Linked DNA regions of Collimonas fungivorans. The protein of the gene in region 2 interacts with the protein of the main gene of each other region in a pairwise test. Links are inferred from orthologs where the notes say so. Each region holds a gene or a part of one and is shown on either strand. Other genes may lie near its edges.

What was found.
Region 1: the proteins of kdsB (region 2) and CFter6_RS08865 interact in binary tests that used the Escherichia coli proteins (3 or more experiments, as listed by UniProt). The link is inferred for Collimonas fungivorans from one-to-one orthologs.

Annotation. Positions count from the first base shown.
Region 1 is NZ_CP013232.1:2,065,906-2,068,874, reverse strand. Bases 163-2,935 are described here. They hold CFter6_RS08865 (TetR/AcrR family transcriptional regulator), read left to right. Parts: upstream 163-1,131; coding sequence 1,132-1,740; downstream 1,741-2,935. Other genes in these bases: CFter6_RS08860 (iron-containing alcohol dehydrogenase), read left to right, coding at 1,819-2,935; CFter6_RS08870 (LysR family transcriptional regulator), read right to left, coding at 163-898. In the rest of the region: more of CFter6_RS08870, read right to left, coding at 1-162; more of CFter6_RS08860, read left to right, coding at 2,936-2,969. UniProt on the Escherichia coli protein: Involved in response to both electrophiles and reactive chlorine species (RCS). Represses the transcription of the nemRA-gloA operon by binding to the NemR box.
Region 2 is NZ_CP013232.1:1,645,465-1,661,341, reverse strand. The notes cover bases 7,734-10,679. They hold kdsB (3-deoxy-manno-octulosonate cytidylyltransferase), read right to left. Parts: upstream 9,624-10,679; coding sequence 8,844-9,623; downstream 7,734-8,843. Other genes in these bases: lpxK (tetraacyldisaccharide 4'-kinase), read right to left, coding at 9,820-10,679; CFter6_RS07110 (Trm112 family protein), read right to left, coding at 9,642-9,839; adk (adenylate kinase), read right to left, coding at 7,976-8,632; CFter6_RS07125 (sodium-translocating pyrophosphatase), read right to left, coding at 7,734-7,738. In the rest of the region: CFter6_RS07155 (mechanosensitive ion channel family protein), read right to left, coding at 1-851; CFter6_RS07150 (RsmB/NOP family class I SAM-dependent RNA methyltransferase), read right to left, coding at 884-2,185; purN (phosphoribosylglycinamide formyltransferase), read right to left, coding at 2,250-2,879; CFter6_RS07140 (barstar family protein), read right to left, coding at 2,939-3,337; CFter6_RS07135 (ribonuclease), read right to left, coding at 3,401-3,847; CFter6_RS07130 (patatin-like phospholipase family protein), read right to left, coding at 3,960-5,162; more of CFter6_RS07125, read right to left, coding at 5,264-7,733; more of lpxK, read right to left, coding at 10,680-10,872; CFter6_RS07100 (ExbD/TolR family protein), read right to left, coding at 10,859-11,290; CFter6_RS07095 (MotA/TolQ/ExbB proton channel family protein), read right to left, coding at 11,287-11,892; CFter6_RS07090 (LysR family transcriptional regulator), read right to left, coding at 12,165-13,085; CFter6_RS07085 (alpha/beta hydrolase), read left to right, coding at 13,216-14,163; xseA (exodeoxyribonuclease VII large subunit), read left to right, coding at 14,691-15,877. UniProt on the Escherichia coli protein: Activates KDO (a required 8-carbon sugar) for incorporation into bacterial lipopolysaccharide in Gram-negative bacteria.

The DNA.
Region 1 (2,969 bases), 420 kb from region 2 along the record:
CAATCAGGCGCCGCAGCCACACCACGTCCGGCGCCACATGCGAGCGCGCATGCCACAGCATGTAGAAACGCATCTTCGGCATGTCGAACGGCAGCGTAAACATGCCTATCGGCCAGTCTTCTATGATGTGTTCGGCAAACTGGCGGCCGGTGGTGAAAATCAGGTCCGATTTTGCCAGCACATGCGGCACCAGCGCGAAATACGGAATCGTTACCTGCACGTTGCGCTTCAGGCCTTGCTCGGCCAAGGCGACGTCGATGCCGCTGCGATGCCCTTCAATATAAGGCGTCGGCGCCAGGTGCGGCATTTCGAGATAGTACTTGAGGGTCAAGCCCTTCTTCGCCACCGGGTGGTCGCGATGCATCATGCACACCACATCGTCATCGAACAGTTGCGCCAGGTGCAAATGCTCCGGCGGATCTGGCCAGTTGCCGATCACCAGGTCGAAGCGGCCGTTTTCCAGCGCACTGGCGTAGTCCAGGTTGGCGTCCAGCGCGTGCACCATCAGGCTGGCGCCAGGGGCGCGCCGCCGCAGCTGCTCGATGATGGAGGGAATCAGCAGCATGTTCAGGTAATCCGGCGTGGCGATATGAAATACCCGCGCCGTGCTGTCGGCCTCAAACGCCGCTACCGGCGCCGCGATTTTTTCTATCACTTCCAGGCCCTGCTTCGCCAGCGCCAGCAACTCCTGGCCGCGTTCGGTAGGCACCATGCCGGTCTTGCCGCGCACCAGGATGGCGTCGCCGGTCAGCTCGCGCAGGCGCTTGAGCGTATTGCTGATGGTCGGCTGCGATTGTCCCAGCTTGATGGCGGTGCGCGATACGCTTTTTTCCACCAGCAAGGTGTGCAAAACGCGCAGCAGATAGGTATCGAGGTGATGGTTGGTACGCGATGTCATGGGCGGCGCTAGAATTAGTATAGGAGTGCGAACGTTTAGACAAAAATGCGCAAGAAAATTGCACAATAAACCCCACTAGCATAACGGATATGCATAAGCATGGGTAGCCATCGCCTGAGCACGACAGGCGCTACCTCAGGTATCGAATCGTATCAAGTTTTCCATAGGGAAATTACGGTAAAAACAGCCATCGTTAGACGACCGGTCTAATTTTGAATTAGAATAGCTGAATCATGAGAGAAAAATACGACACCACCAAGCGCCACATCCTGGACGCCGGACAAAAGATCATCGCCGTCAAAGGCTTTTCCGGCGTCGGCCTCAGCGAAATCCTGAGCGCCGCGGCGATACCTAAGGGTTCCTTCTACCACTACTTCGGATCGAAGGAACAATACGGCCGAGCCCTGATGGAGCAGTACGTCGACAACTACCTGCAGGCGATGGATGAAGTCTTGCAGATTACGGTGCAACCGGCGCAGGAACCGGCCCGCGAACGGTTGCTGCGTTACTGGGGCCACTGGCTCGACACCCAGTCCGGTGCGGAAGCCATGGACAAATGCCTGGTGGTCAAGCTCAGCGCCGAAGTCTCCGACCTGTCGGATGACATGCGCCTGGCCTTGTGCGAAGGCACGACGCAGGTAATGGCGCGCCTGGCCGATTGCATCGCAGAAGGCATCGCGGACGGCTCGCTGCGGATCGAACTGGAACCGCAGAAAACCGCGCAGATGCTTTACCAGCTGTGGCTGGGCGCCAGCCTGCTGGCAAAACTCCAGCGCGATCGCAGCGCACTCGAAAGCGCCATGGACGTCACCCTCAACATCCTGGCGCCGCCCCCAAACTAAAGCACAACTGAAGCACAACACAGTTCGCACATTTTTTACCACTCCGCCGACGAGCGGATCACTTCCCAAGGAAACCCCATGCTGAATTTTGAATTCTACAATCCCACCAAGATCGTCTTCGGACGCGACACCATCGCCAAACTGGCCGACCTGGTTCCCCATGATGCCCGCGTGCTGATCCTGTACGGCGGCGCCAGCGCCCAGAAAACCGGCACCCTGGACGAAGTCAAGGCAGCGCTAGGCAAACGTGAAATCCACGAGTTCGCCGGCATCGAACCCAACCCAAGTTACGAAACGCTGATGCAGGCAGTCGAGCAAGTCCGCGCGCAAAAGATCGATTTCCTGCTGGCGGTAGGCGGCGGCTCGGTCATCGACGGCGCCAAGTTCGTCGCCGCGGCGGCGAATTTTGAAGGCGAAGCCTGGGATATCGCCGTCAAGCGCGGTACCAACATTACCAGCGCCCTGCCCTTCGGCAGTGTGCTGACCTTGCCGGCGACCGGCTCGGAAATGAACAACGGCGGCGTCGTCACCCGCAAATCGATACAAGCCAAGCTGGCCTTCCACAGCCCGCTGGTGTTCCCGCAATTCTCCATCCTCGATCCGATCAAGACCTTCACCTTGCCGCCGCGGCAGATTGCCAACGGCGTGGTCGACGCTTTCGTACACACCGTTGAGCAGTACCTGACTTACCCGGTGCAAGGCCAGGTGCAGGACCGTTTCGCCGAAGGCTTGCTGCTGAGCCTGATCGAAACCGGACCAAAAGTGCTGGCCGAACCCAACGACTACGACGCCCGCGCCAACCTGATGTGGGTAGCCACCTTGGCGCTCAACGGCCTGATCGGCGCCGGCGTGCCGCAGGACTGGGCCACCCATATGCTGGGCCATGAATTGACCGCCCAATACGATATCGACCATGCGCGCACGCTGGCGATCGTACTGCCGTCGTTGCTGTCGGTGCGCCGCAACAGCAAGCGCGCCAAGCTGCTGCAGTATGCCGAGCGCGTCTGGCAGATCACCGAAGGCAGCGAAGATGCGCGCATCGACCTGGCAATCCAGCGCACCCGCGACTTCTTCGAAAGCCTGGGCATCAAGACCCGCCTGGCGGATTATGAACTGGGCCAGGACGCGGTCGAAACCGTGCTCGGGCAGCTGGACAAGCATGGCATGACGGCGTTGGGCGAACATCAGGACCATACCCTGGCTGTCAGCCGCACCATTCTCGAAGCAGC
Region 2 (15,877 bases):
GTGCTGACCCCGACCATATCGCCGATCGCCAGGCTGCGCTCCAGCAAAATCACGAAACCCGATACATAACTGCTGGCGATTTTCTGCAAACCAAGCCCCAGCGCCACACCCAGCGCGCCACCGAAGACCGACAGCACGGTCAGGTCGATGCCGACCAGCGACAGGCTGAGCAAGACCGCCACCAGGATCAGGAAAGCGCGCGCCATGCGCGCCACCACAGTGCGCACCGATGAATGCACGGTGTTGACGCGCATCAGGCGCTCTTCCAGCGCGGCGCCGGCCCACAAGGCAATCACCAGCGTCACCAGCACCGAAACCAGCGCCTGCATGACAGCCAGCAGCGACACCTTGTAGCGGCCGATAGGCAGCACCGTGCTGTCCAGGTAGTCGAACAGGTCCGGCCACCAGCCGGTGATGTACAGCAGCAGGCCGATCCAGACCAGCACGCCGAAACTCTTTTCAAACAGCAGCAGGAAAGTGCCGACGCCGCTGTTGCGCGCGAATACCCGGCGCAATACGTAAAACACGAAACGCATCAGCGCCAACGACGCCACCAGCGGAATCATCAGCCGCATCACATTCACCGGCTGCTGCCATTTCTGCAGGGCCAGCTTGACCAGTATCAGCAACAGCAAGGTAATGATAGGAGTCAGCACCTTGGAAAAACTGCCCAGCCCGATCTGCATCGCCTGCGGCTGCACCGTACTGACGCTGAAAGAACGGCGCAACAGGCGCGCCAGCAGCCAGCCCAGGCCTACGCATAACAGCAGCAAGCCGACCTGCGCCGGCAAACCCGGTGCGCGCAGGTTGTTCAGCAAATCATTGAGCAGGTCAGTGAAGATATCTGGCATTGTTTTTCTTACGGCGATTCTTACAGCGCTTCTTACGGCGCAACGTCCTCGCGCTTATCCTTGTCAGGCGAGCCGCCTGCTGCTTTGCGCACGAATACCGCGGCAAAAAAACCATCGGTCTGGTGCTGGTGCGGCAGCAGTTTGAGATAATCGCCCATCTCCAGTTCAATCTTTTGCTCGGCCAACACGTCTTTCATCGGCAGCAGCGAAAAATCTTCGTGGCTGGCCAGGAACTGCGCGGCAATCGCTTCGTTTTCTTCATCCAGCAAGCTGCAGGTGCCGTACACCAGACGGCCGCCGGACTTGACCAGCCGCGCAGCGCTGGACAGGATCGCGATCTGCTTGACGTTCATCTCGGCGATCGCTTCCGGCGTCTGCCGCCATTTGACGTCCGGATTGCGGCGCAGCGTGCCGAGGCCGCTGCATGGTGCATCGACCAGCACGCGGTCGATCTTGCCGGCCAGGCGTTTGACCTTGCCGTCGTTTTCGTGCGCAATCAGGACCGGATGGATGTTCGATAAACCGCTGCGCGCCATGCGCGGCTTGAGTTTCGCCAGGCGCTTCTCGGAGACGTCGAATGCGTACAGGCGGCCGGTATTGCGCATGGTGGCGCCCAGGGCCAGCGTCTTGCCGCCGGCGCCGGCGCAGAAATCGACCACCATCTCGCCGCGCTTGGCGCCGACGATCTGCGCCAGCAACTGGCTGCCTTCGTCCTGTACTTCGATCGCGCCGCTCTTGAACAGCGGCAGGTTTTGCAGGGTCGGTTTCTTGATGACGCGCAAACCCAGCGGCGCATACGGAGTCGGCTCGCACAGGATAGGCGCTTCAGCCAGGGCGGTAATGACTTCTTCGCGGTTGGCCTTGAGCGAATTGACACGCAGGTCGAGCGGCGCCGGCTGGTTCATCGCATGCGCCAGCTGCAAAGTGGCTGCTTCACCGTCGCGCGCCACCAGCTTGTCGAACAGCCATTGCGGCAGGTTGGAACGCATCAGCGGCGGCATCAGGTTGCGGTCGATTTCGGCGACCCGTTTCAGCCATTCGGTTTCTTCGTCCGACAAGCCGCCCAGCGACTCGATGCTGACCGCGTCGGCCAGGCCCAGCAGCGTCATGCGGCGCATGGTCGGGCCGTTGCCGGATTCGGCAAAGCTGGTGTAGATCGCCTTGTTGCGCAGCAACCCGTATACTGCTTCGGCCACCACGCCGCGTTCGCGCGAACCCAGCTTTGGATGATCGCGGAAATAACGCGACAAGGTACCGTCGGCAGGACCGGTGAAACGTAGAATTTCGCGCAAAACTTCTTCGGTGTGACCGACGATCGCGGGAGGCAATCTCATAATGAATCTTTCATAAAAATCTTTTTAATCTGTTGATGGTGCCGGGGCCAGCCAAACGACTGTCTTAGCGTTCGTGCTGAGCCGCATTGTTATGCACTCGGCCATCCTCGATGCTCAAGCGATTTTCGACAAACCAGCGCACTGCGCGCGGGTATAGCTGATGCTCTTCGATCAGCACGCGCTGCTCCAGCGACTGTTCGGTATCGTCCTCCAGCACCGGCACCGCGACCTGCGCCACGATCGGACCGTGATCCAGCGTCGGCGTGACGAAATGCACGGTCACGCCATGCACCTTGACGCCGGCCTGCAGCGCCTGCCGATGGGTCGCCATGCCGGTAAAGCTCGGCAGCAGCGAAGGATGGATATTCATCATGCGGCCGGCGTAATGTTCGACAAACGGCGCGGTCAAGATCCGCATGAAACCTGCCAGCACCACCAAGTCGGGCGCAAATCCATCGATCACTACGCGTAAGGCGGCGTCGAACTGTTCACGGTCAGGATAGTCTTTATTCGCTACCACTGCCGTTGGAATGCCTTGGGCAGCAGCAAATTTCAAACCCTCGGCATCGGCCCGGTTGCTGACAATCGCGGCGATTCTGGCAGGCCATTGTTCGGTTTGAGCGGCGCGGACGATGGCTTGCATGTTGCTGCCACGCCCGGAAATCAGGATAACAATGCTTCTCATGGCGCGCATTGTACCCGTTGCAATGCCGTTTTTGATTAAAAACAGCGGTAATTTTGATTAAGACATTGTTACTGGAATGAATAAAAAACGCGGAAAGCTACTTTCTTGTCGGCCCAGAAATCGGCGCTGTCGCGGAATACGTCAAGCAGGGTTTCCCGTGCTTCCTTGTCAAACTTGGGGGTATTCGGCAGTTGTTCGATCACCACAATAAACCCCGGCTGCGGGCCGGATTTGTGGGCCAGGTCGGTCAGGCAATCGGCCAGGGCGTCGAAATTCTTGCCGAAATGCTTGGGAAAATGAAAGGCGTGGGCAATATTCGCCAGTACTTGCTGTTTAGTCGTTGCTTCCGCGCAATAGGCATACAGGAAATGCTGCCCCAGGCGGTTGGCTTCCGCCTGCAGGTCGGTCACACGGAAGGCGCGGATGGACTGCACTACATTTGGCGGTACGGTTTTAAACAAACTCATTTTTCCCTCAGCTAGAGCAATGATGATGGATTGCTGTTGTTGTATCTCATTCACTCTTCTCGGTCACTCCTGGATGCGCCTGAATGTTTGATAATGATTATCAGTGTAGTAATACTCACCCGAAGTCTGCGGATTGCCGCCAGCGATGATCCGGCGTGCGCCGCGGTTGCGCGCGCGCGGGGTTTTCACCGTGAATTCATGGTAATACCCGCGCCGCTGCCTGGGCAGCATCCCTTCATAATTGCCGAATACCACGCCATCCTTGGCATACGGGAACGGCCCGCCTTGCTTGATCAATACCAGCGTCGCCTGCGCTTCCTGCGGCAACTGGGCCAACGGAACCACATCCTGCGACAGGGATTCCCTAGCAAATACTTGAAAAGACAACAACAAACCGAGCAGCAGCAAGACTCCGTTGCGTGCGATTGCAACAGCGGTTGCAACAACGGTATCAGCCGCGAAATCGGAACTTAGACCAGGGAAATGGCGCCGGGTTGCGTGGCTTTTCATAAATTTAATATTTTATGGTTCTGATACCGTAGGGTAACGTGTTGATGAAAACGAATCAACCCGTATCCTTGCCCTGGCAGCAAGTGTTGCAATATTTGACAATATTTACCAATCACAAGTTCGCAGTTTTTTGCTGCGCGTCCGGGCTGGGGCCGAAGAAAGCAGCTACTTCGTCCCGGCGCGCCAGCGTATCTTTCTGGCCCATGCGTATCAGCTCGCGGGTATAACCCGACTCGAACAGCAGGTAAGATGCGAGGCCGCCGCCGCGCGCATCCTTGGCGCCAAGGCCGCCGAGCAAAGTGCGGATCGGCATCGGTAAGCTGCCGAAGTGCTTGGTAGCAATATCGTCGATTTGTTCCGACGGCGAAATGATCAGCATTTCCACCGGTTTCAGCGGCGTGCGCTGGCGCTGTTCTTCGGTCAGGAAAGAAAGCGTATGGTTGATGCGTTCCAGCCGTTCGATATCCACCGCCAGCCCGTCCAGGAAAATGCTGGACAAGGCATGGCTGGCGATCTGCGCCAGGCTGGGATAACGGGCAAACACCGGGGCATCGGTCGGCGCTTCCTGGCGGCGCCCCGCTCCCACCACCAGCACTTTGCTGGCGCCCAGGTGGATCGCCGGAGAAATCGGCGCCAATTGCCGCATCGAGCCGTCGCCGAAATATTCGCGGCGGCCGTCGCAGTAGATCGGGATCGCCGGGAAGATGAAAGGAATCGCCGACGACGCCAGCAAATGGCCGACATTGATCTGGTCCCTGACCGCGCGCCGCTGGCTGCGGGTCCAGCCCTGGATTTCGATGGCGCTCTGGTAAAACGTGATGTGCTGGCCGCCGCTGTATGAGGAAGCGGTGATCGCCAGCGCCTCGAGGCTGCCGTTGACCAGGGCCGCATCCAGTCGCTCCAGGTCCAGCAGCCGGTGCAGCAAGGTAATCAGCGGCGTATTGTCGAGCAGCGAATTGGGCGGATGCGCATGCCATTTGCGCAGCAGCCAGCCGAACGACAGCAGCGACAGCCAGCGCGCGCCCGAACGCAGCACGCCGAGCGAATCGGCGCGATACACCTGCTCTACGGTGAAGTGCTCCCAGACATCCATCAGTTTTTGCACGCCCTGGCCGAAGTTCTCGACCCGGCACGCCAGCGCCGTAGCGTTGATGGCGCCGGCAGAGGTGCCGCAAATGATGGCGAAGGGATTCTGTTCCGGCGCCCAGCCATGCTCGCGCAAGATCGACGCCACCGCATCCATCACGCCGACCTGGTAAGCCGCACGGGCGCCGCCGCCGGTCAGGATGAGGCCTGTTTTGTGTTTTGTCTCCATGGATATAAAGAGTAACAGGGAGAGGAAATTCGTGTAGAACGCTGCTGAAAAAAAGGGAGCGGCAGGCCGCGCCTGCCGCTCCCTCGCTCTTCGCCAAACGGCTAGTGGACGCTGACTTCGACCCGCCGCGCCTGGGCGTTGTCGCCGCTGCCGGTCGTCACCTGGGGTTTTTCCAACACGATGGCGTCTTCCGCCACCCCGGCGATCAGCAGGATCGCTTTCACGCTCTTGGCGCGTTCCTTGGAAATTTCCTCATTCTTGGCCGGATCGCCGGTGGTGTCGTGGAAACCGCTGATCACGATCTTGGAGCCGGCCTTGGCTTTCGCCGCGTCGACCACGGCCGCCAGTTTTTCAGCGGTATCGCCTGGCGCATCGGCCTTGCCGGATTCAAAATAGATGACAGTCGCGGGCGAAGACGCCGGAGCTGCTGCCGGCGCAGTGGTTGCGGCAGCGCCGTTGTTGACCACGATCTCGGTCGCCGTGGCAGTCACCGGCACAGGCACCAGCACCACCTCGCGGCCTGCCGCCGCCTGCTGCATGCCGGAAGCCGGCAGCAAGGGCACCAGCAGCAAAGCCACGATATTGATGATCTTGATCAGCGGATTGACAGCCGGCCCCGCGGTATCCTTGTAGGGGTCGCCGACGGTGTCGCCGGTCACCGCCGCCTTGTGCGCTTCCGAACCCTTGCCGCCATGGTTGCCGTCTTCAATATATTTCTTGGCGTTGTCCCAGGCGCCGCCGCCGGTGGTCATCGAAATCGCCACGAACAAACCGGTCACGATGGTCCCCATCAACAAGCCGCCCAAGGCCGCCGGTCCAAGCAGCAGGCCGACCACGATCGGCACCACCACCGGCAGCAGCGACGGCACGATCATTTCCTTGATGGCCGATGAAGTCAGCATGTCGACCGCCTTGTCGTACTCCGGCTTGCCGGTGCCATCCATGATGCCTTTGATGTCGCGGAACTGACGGCGTACTTCGACCACTACCGCACCGGCAGCGCGGCCGACTGCTTCCATCGCCATCGCGCCGAACAGGTAGGGAATCAGGCCGCCGATGAACAGGCCGACGATCACCAGCGGGTTCGACAAATCGAACACCGTGCTTTTGCCGACCGAATCGAGAGCATGGGTGTAGTCGGCGAACAGCACCAGCGCCGCCAGGCCGGCCGAACCGATGGCGTAACCCTTGGTGACTGCCTTGGTGGTGTTGCCGACCGCATCCAGCGGATCGGTGATCGCTCGCACCGAATCAGGCAGGCCCGACATCTCGGCGATGCCGCCGGCGTTGTCGGTGATCGGACCATAGGCGTCCAGCGCGACAATGATGCCGGCCATCGACAGCATGGCGGTAGCCGCAATCGCAATGCCGTACAAGCCGCCCAGCCAGTAAGAGGCGAGGATGGCGACGCATACCGCCAGCACCGGATACGCGGTCGACTTCATCGAAACGCCGAGGCCGGCGATGATGTTGGTGCCGTGGCCGGTAGTGGAAGCTTGCGCAATATGCCGCACCGGCTTGAAATCGGTGCCGGTGTAATACTCGGTGATGTAGACCATCAGGCCGGTCAGCACGATGCCGATCACGGCCGAACCCATCATCGGCACCCGCATCGGTTCAGGCAGGATCAGCCAGGTCACCACGACAAAGCCGATCAGGCTCAGGATCGCCGCCCACCACAAGCCGGTGTACAAGGCCGACATGATTTTCTTGCCCGGCTTGGCCTTGACCATGGAACAGCCGACGATGGAAGCCAGGATAGACACGCCGCCCAGGGCCAGCGGATACAGCACCGCCTGCAGCTCGGCGCCGTGGATCAGCAAGGAACCCAGCAGCATGGTGGCGATCAACGTCACCACATAGGTTTCGAACAGGTCGGCCGCCATGCCGGCGCAGTCGCCGACATTGTCGCCGACGTTATCGGCGATCACCGCCGGATTGCGCGGATCGTCCTCCGGGATGCCGGCTTCCACCTTGCCCACCAGGTCGGCGCCGACGTCGGCGCCCTTGGTGAAAATGCCGCCGCCGAGACGCGCGAAAATCGAAATCAGGGAGGCGCCGAACGCCAGTCCGATCAAGGGCCGGATGATGTCATGCAGAGAGAGTCCGGAAGGCCCGGCGAACGCCAGGAGCCACAGGAAGAATAGAGTCACGCCGAGCAGCCCCAGCCCGACCACCAGCATGCCGGTAATGGCGCCGCCGCGGAAAGCAACGTCGAGCGCCGGCCCCATGCCCTTGGTCGCAGCCTGCGCCGTGCGCACGTTGGCGCGCACCGAGACATTCATGCCTATGAAGCCGCACGCTCCCGACAGCACCGCGCCGACCAGGAAACCGGCTGCTGTCACCAGGCCCAGCCCAGGCAGTATCGCGATAATGATGAACAGCACCACGCCGACGATGGCGATGGTGCGGTACTGGCGCGCCAGGTAGGCCGCCGCTCCCTGCTGGATTGCGGCGGCGATTTCCTGCATGCGTGCGTTTCCAGGATCCTGCTTCAATATCCAGCTGCGCGAGACTAGCCCATAGATGACGGCAATGATGCCGCAAGCGACGGCAAACCATAGACTTAATGCCATGTTGACTCCTCCAGTTTTTGTTACGGCTTCACGACAAAGTAAGACAACTACACCATTTCACCTGCGGCCATGTTTCCCAAATGGGTGGCTGCCGGCCAATACTGCGTAATGCATTTCTTTTCGCTGCCCTTTTATTTTCGGAGAGGCGCCTGGGCTGGTTTGCGGCTGATAGATCCCTGATGAATTCTAAATTATTTTGTTGATCAAAAGAAAAAGCGGACCGAAGTCCGCTTTTCTTTATGCTTCCAACGCAGCAAACGCGCTGTCGCGTATTTGCTCAACCGGACCGACGCCGGCGATCTTGCGGTATTTGGGAGCACCCGGCAGGCCGGCCTTGGCCCAGTCGCCGTAGTAATTGACCAGCACCTCGGTCTGTTCGTGATACACCGACAGCCGCTTCTTGACGGTTTCTTCCTTGTCGTCGTCGCGCTGGATCAGGTCTTCTCCGGTGATGTCGTCCTTGCCTGCCACCTTGGGCGGATTGAACTTGGCATGGTAGGTGCGGCCGGACGACAGATGCACGCGGCGGCCGCTCATGCGTTCGATGATGGCGCTGTCGGGAACGTCGATTTCCAGCACATAGTCGATCTTCACGCCGGCGTCCTTCATGGCGTCGGCCTGCGGAATGGTGCGCGGGAAACCGTCGAACAGGTAGCCGTTGGCGCAATCCGACTGCTTCAGCCGGTCCTTGACCAGGCCGATGATGATGTCGTCGGAGACCAGGCCGCCTGCGTCCATCACCTTCTTCGCTTCGATACCGAGCGGAGTGCCGGCCTTGACTGCTGCGCGCAACATGTCGCCGGTGGAAATCTGCGGAATGTTGAATTTCTCTTTAATGAAAGTCGCTTGCGTGCCTTTACCGGCACCAGGCGCTCCTAAAAGGATGAGGCGCATGTTAAAGTCCTAAGGTGAGTTTGTGAATTGATTGTGGCGACGGCGCACCCAAAGGTTGCTGGATTTGCTGCGACGTCTCCGATATGCTTTATTTACATCACGCTATCTTTGCATGAAACTTACCATACAATTTTACCAAACAGCCAGTCCGCGGCACTATTTCTGTTGGTTCAACGATAATTTCCAAGCACTTGCGCGACACTTTCGCTCTTTATAGAGCGCTGAAAAAACGTCTTACCCGCTCCAGGTCTTCCGGCGTATCCACGCCCACTGCCGGCGCCGCCGGCGCAATATGCACCGCAATCGGGTAACCGTGCCACAGCACCCGCAGCTGCTCCAGCGCCTCGATCTGTTCCAGCGGCGACACCGCCAGCGTCGGGTAGGTTTGCAAAAAACCATTGCTGTACGCGTACAGGCCGATATGGCGCAACGGCACATAGGCCGCCGGCAAATCCTGGCGCGGCGGTGCAAACGGCGGCGCAAAGCCGTCGCGGTGCCACGGAATCGTCGCCCGCGAAAAATACAGCGCGCGCCCGGCCTGGTTCAGGACCACCTTGACCACATTCGGATTGAAGGCATCGGCCGCCGAGTCGATCGCGTGCGCCGCGGTTGCCATCGGCACCTCGCCGCTGATCTGCGCCGCGGTAGCGGCGATCAGCTCAGGCTCGATCATCGGTTCGTCGCCCTGCACGTTCACCACCACGGCGTCCGTCGCCAGGCCCAGCGCCGCCGCCACTTCGGCAATGCGGTCGGTGCCGGACGGATGGTCGGCGCGCGTCAGGCGCGCGGCGATGCCGTGCCGGGCGCAGGCCGCCAGAATATCCGCATGATCGGTCGCCACGATGACCTGCGCCGCACCGGACAGTGCAGCACGCTCGGCGGTGCGCACGATCATCGGCTTGCCGCCGATATCGGCCAGCGGCTTGTTAGGCAGCCGGGTAGACGCCAGCCGCGCCGGGATGATGACGGTGAAAGGCTTGCTCACGCTCACGCTCACGATAAACGCCGCCTACGCCGCAGGAGTTGCAGCCGGCGCGGCCGGGCTGCTCAGGTCGCGCGCCTGGTCGGCCCACATGATAGGGATGCCGTCGCGCACCGGGTAAGCCAGCTTGTCGGCAGAGCAAATCAGTTCCTGGGCTTTTTTGTCGTAATGCAGCGGACCTTTGCAGATCGGGCAAACGAGGATGTCAAGCAGTCGGGTGTCCACGGAGCTTCTCCAGAATTTGATGTATTTGACGAGACAACACGGCGTCGATCTGCGCCGTCACCGGAACCACCCAGATGCGCGGATCGTTCCTGATGCTGTCTATTTGCCGACATTTTACTGCATCCTTTTCAGTTATCAGGATGATCTCGGCCTGGAGTGCTGCAAACGGGTTGTCGGAAAAATCATGATGATCAGGCAAAGCCAGCGCTTCGAAGCGCAATCCGGCCGCCGTCAGCATCGAAAAAAACCGCTGCGGATTGCCGATGCCGGCGGCGGCGGCAAGCCGCAAGCCCGGGTCTTGCAGGCTGGCCAGCGGCCTGGTCCGGCTCGGGTCGCCCAGCTGCTCGGCCTGCTCACCCACCAGCTGCATGCGGATCGCCGAGGCCGGCATGGCAGCCGGCATGGTTGCCGCATTCACCACGGTAAAGTCGCGGCGGCGGCTGGCCGGTTCGCGCAGCGGCCCGGCCGGCAGCAGCCAGCCGTTGCCGGCGCCGCGTGCGTCGAACAGCACGATTTCGATGTCGCGCTGCAAACGGTAGTGCTGCAGACCGTCGTCCGACAGGATCAGGTTGACTTCGGGGTGCGCCTGCAGCAGCGCTTCGGCGGCAGCCACCCGGTTGCGGCCCACTACCACTGGACATTGCGCGCGGGCGGCGATCAGCAAAGGCTCGTCGCCTGCTTCGGCCGCCAGCGATGCCGCATTTACATGTTGCACGGCTGGCTGGCCGTCGCCGGACTGCGCGGCATAACCGCGCGAGATCACGCCCGGCACGTAACCGGCCTGGCGCAGCGCCTGCACCAGCCAGATCGTCAGCGGCGTCTTGCCGGTGCCGCCGACAAAGATGTTGCCGACCACGATCACCGGCACCGGCAGGCGCGTGCTGGCCTGCCAGCCGGCCGCGTACAGACGGCGGCGCAGTGCCGCCACCAGCCCGAACAACAGCGACAGCGGCCATAGCAGACATGCCAGCAAACCGCGCCGCTGCCAGGCAGCGCTCAGGACCGATTCCAGCGAAGATTTATTTGTGGCCACTAGTCTGGGCAGCAAACGTGATCTTGTCGAAACCAGCCAGGCGCGCCGCTTCCAGTACATTGATCACGGTCTGGTGAGTAGCCATGGCATCGGCGTTGATGATCACCACAGGGTCGCCCTTGGCGCCGTCGGCCTGCACCGCATTCTTCAGGTCGAGCGCCAGCGATGCCGCATCCTTGGACGATACCTGGACATTGTTGACCGCGTACTGCCCTTGCGGACTGACAGCGACGTTGATCTCCTGCGGCTGCACCACTGCCTTGTCGGCGTCAGCCGTCGGCAAGGTGATTTGCAGCGCGGTGAATTTGCTGTAGCTGGTGGTCACCATCAGGAAAATGACGATTACCAGCAAGACGTCGATAAACGGAATCAGGTTGATTTCCGGGTCGTCGCGACCCTTGCCTTTGCGGAAGTTCATTTGCGTGCGCCGTGAACGGTATCGACAAATTTTACAGCCTGCTGCTCCATGTCAACCACGAAGCCATCGACCAGCGCGCGGAAATGGCGGTAGAAAATCAGCGCCGGCATGGCGATCGCCAGGCCGAAGCCGGTGTTGTACAAGGCTACCGAAATGCCGTGGCCCAGCTGCGCAGGGTCGGCGCCGGCGCCGTTGGTCGCGCCAAAGATTTCAATCATGCCGACCACGGTGCCGAACAAGCCCATCAGCGGCGCCAGCGAGGCAATCGTGCCGAGCGTAGTCAGGAACCGCTCCAGTTCATGGGCGGTAGCCTGGCCAGCTTCTTCGATCGACTCTTTCATCAGGTCGCGCGGCGCATCGACGTTGCGCAGGCCGGCAGCCAGCACCCGGCCCAGCGGCGAATTGGTTTCCAGGTTGGTCAGGACTTCCTTATTGACCTTGCCGTTGTGATAAACCCGTATCACTTCCTGCAGCAGCTGCGGCGGCAGGATGCGCGGCCGGCGCAGGTAAACCAGACGTTCGATAATCAATGCGGTGGCAATGATGGAGGCAATCAGCAACAGCCAGATCGGCCAGCCCGCAGCTTGAATAATGGCAAACAAAAGAAACTCCTTGGTGAAATCGCATTCAATATCGGCAAATGCGGATGAGGGGTTCATCAGCATGGATGCAGAATGTAACTTGTTGAAGGCTTGTGAGCAAGGGCGACAAGCGTTGCGGGACGGAAATTTTTACGCTTAATTTGACCGCGGCTAAGCGACACTGCAAGTTCCACACATTTTATGTGAACAAGATTGTGGACAAGTGCCGGACTCGGATGCGAAGTCCATGATTTCAAAGGATTTTTTTGCGCTGCTTGAAAAACGTGCAAATTTTATCCATCCGCCTTGGCGAAACGGCCGGCCTCCGCAAGAAAATGTTGCACGGCCGGCAGCGTGTCCGTCTGCCGGCACACCAAGGTCAACGGCGCGCTGAATCCGCCGCCGCTTTCAAGCAGGCGGCAATACGCCACCTGGTCGGTGTGGAAGCCATTCATGGATGCCGGCACAACGGAAATACCAACACCTGAGGCAACCAGGCAGATATTGGTCAGCATGCGGTCGACTTCGACAGCGATCTTGGGCGAGAATCCGGCGCGCACGCAGGCATCGATAAAATTGGAATACATGCCGGTAGCTCCCGGGTTGCGGACCATGATGAACTGTTCGTCGCGCAATGACTTCAGGGAAATTGCCGGCATGCCCTTTTTTGGCCGCTTTTGCAAAAGCGCATGTCCGACGGGCAGGACCAGCAGCATTTCTTCGTCAAGCAGACGGTGGAACGCCAAACCGGGAGGACGGCTGACCGGCATGCGCAGGAAGCCGAGGTCAAGCTTTCCCGAGGCGATCGCGCTGGTCAGTTCCGCCGCATTGCCTTCGCTGAATTTGACGGCGACGCCGGGCTTTGCCGCGCGGTGCGCCCGCAGGATCTCTGGGATCAAGGGATGCGCCGCAGCCGAGCTGGTGAACCCTACCGAAATGATGCCTTCGATCCCGCTTGCCGCACGCACCGCACGCTGCGCGCCCTGGGCGACATTTGCCAGGATAGCCTTCGCCTCGTGCAAAAACACCTCGCCGCCGATGCTGAGGTCGACGCCTTTCGGATGCCGGTGGAACAGCGCAAATCCCAATTCGGTCTCCAGCATGCGGATCTGCTGGCTGAGCGGGGGCTGCTGCATGTTCAACCGTTTCGCCGCACGCGTGAAATTCCCCTCCTCGGCAACAATCACAAAATAACGCAAATGCCTCAATTCCATGATGCCCTCAATGCACTACAGCGATACATATAAAGTATGGAGATGCCGTTTTTATTATATTTTACATTGACCTGCCGCCCTCTTATTATCAGTGGCGTAATCACATCGGCAATTTCAACGGGACTTTGACATGGACAACATAAAACGGCGGACCTTGTTAGGAATGGGCGTGCTGGGAGCATCGGCGCTGATCGCCCCGCGCGTGCTTTACGCCGCATCCTCATCCGCGGAACAACATGAGATCCCGCTCTGGTCCAAACCGCCTGGAGGCAATGGCCCCGACGGACCGGAACGGACCAATGCCAAAGGCTCGGTCACCAACATCTCCCGTCCGCGCCTGGTGGTCTATCGTCCCGAACGGCCTGACGGCAGCGCTGTACTGGTGATTGCCGGCGGCGGTTATGGGCATATCGAACGAGGAAGCGAAAGCATCCCGGCAGCCCAGTGGCTGCAATCGCTTGGCGTCACCGTATTCGAACTGGTCTATCGTTTGCCCGGCGAAGGCTGGTCAAACATTGCGCCGTTCCAGGATGGCCAGCGCGCCATGCGCCTGATCCGGGCACTGGCGCCGAAATATGAACTGGCGACCAACCGCATCGGGATACTCGGCTTTTCCGCCGGCGGCCATCTGGCGGGAACCACGGCGGCAGAACCGGATGCCCGGCGCTACCAGGCCATCGATGCGGCCGATCAATTTTCCGCGCGCCCCGATTTCGCCGGATTGATCTATCCTGTGCTCACCTTCATGCCACCCTACGACAACACGCGTTCGCGCCGTGAAATCATCGGCAAAAACCCGGATCTTGCAGCCAGCGAAGAATTCTCGGTGGAACGGCACGTTACCAGCGGCATGCCGCCGACCTTCCTGGCGCAGGCTGCGGACGATCCGATTGCGCCGATCCAGAACAGCCTGCTGATGTTCAATGCGCTCAAGGCCGCGCAGATCCCGGCGGAAATGCATGTGTTCCAGGATGGCGGACATGGCTGGGGGCTGGGGAAACCGGATAGCCAGCCGCGTGCCTGGCCCGGCTTGTTCGAATCCTGGACTGCACATAACGGCTGGATAAAAAAAGCCTGACACCGGACCCGGCGCCTTCAATGCAGAGTTCCACACATATTATGTGAACAAGATTGTGGACAAGTACTTAACTCGAAACTTAAGCCGATGATTTGAAAGGTTTTTTTGGCGCTGCATGAAAAACGTGCAGTATCGTCGGACGCCACACCAGCAAAGTTCTCCACAGTTTTTGGGGATAACTTTGTGCACAAGCGCACTGGATTCACGAGAAGTCCTTGATTGGAAACGCCTTTTCACAACTGTTGGCGGCAGGTGCAAAGGCACCTCAAACAGCGGTTTACGGAGGGCGATGACGATTTCGACGGATCTTTTGTAGCCGCTTTGCCATGATCCCACCCATGGATATCCACAAGCCTCGGCTCATCCACAGTTACCCACAGAATTTGTGGATAAGCTTGTGCGCAAGCACACTGCAATCCGGGCAAGCCTTTGATTTGTTTCGCTTTTCCATTGATGATCAGCGACCGTGCTTTACAATGGCAAACTCCAGCAAATCACGCGCCAATAAAGAACCCCGGAAAGCCCGTATGAATTTCTCCAGCGACACCGACCTCCGTTCCAGCGGACCGCCAGTACTGACGGTTTCCGCCTTGAATCAAGCCGTGGCGCGTTTGCTGGAACGCAGCTTCCCGCTGGCCTGGGTGGCAGGCGAGATATCGAATTTCAAAAGCTACGCTTCCGGCCACTGGTACTTCACCTTGAAAGACGATACGGCGCAAGTGCGCGGCGTGATGTTCAAGGGCCGCGCCCAGCATGCAGGTTTCACCCCGCGCGACGGCGACAAGGTGGAAGTGCGGGCGCTGGTGACGCTGTACGCTGCGCGCGGCGACTACCAGCTCAACGTCGAAGCGATCCGGCGCGCCGGCGTCGGCAACCTGTACGAAGCGTTCTTGCGCCTGAAAGAAAAACTCAATGCGGAAGGCTTGTTCGATCCGGCCCGCAAACGGCCGCTGCCGCCATTCGCCCGCACCATAGGCATCGTCACCAGCCTGCAGGCGGCGGCGCTGCGCGATATCCTGAGCGCCCTGGCGCGGCGTGCGCCGCATGTGCGCGTGATCCTTTATCCGACCCCGGTCCAGGGCGACGGCGCGGCGGAGAAAATCGCGCGCGCCATCAATACCGCTGCCGCGCGCGCCGAATGCGATCTGCTGCTGGTGTGCCGCGGCGGCGGCAGCATCGAAGATTTATGGTCGTTCAATGACGAAGCGGTAGCGCGCGCCATCGTCGCCGCGCCCATGCCGGTGATTTCCGGGGTCGGCCATGAAACCGACTTCACGATTGCCGATTTTGCCGCCGACCTGCGCGCCGCCACCCCGACCGCCGCCGCCGAACTGGCGACAGTGCCACGCGCCGAATGGCTGGCGACGCTAGAGACGCATGCTGACGACCTGACCCGCGCCCTGCGCCGGCGGCTGGCTGAAACCAGCCAGACCCTGGATTGGCTGAGCCGGCGCCTGAGCAGCCCGGCCACCACCATCGCCCACGAGCGGGTCAAGCTGCAAAGCCTGCAAACCAGGCTGCTGCACGCCACCCGTATTCCGTTGACGCAATCGCGTCACGCGCTGCTGAACTTGCGCACCCGCTGGGCCGCGCAAATGCCCAGCACGATTGCACCGCGCATCGCGCTGCTGGAACAGGGCCGACGCCTCAACGGCGCGCTGGCGGCGCAAAACCGCGATCGCCGCCAGGCATTGGCAGCGCTCAATGCGCAGCT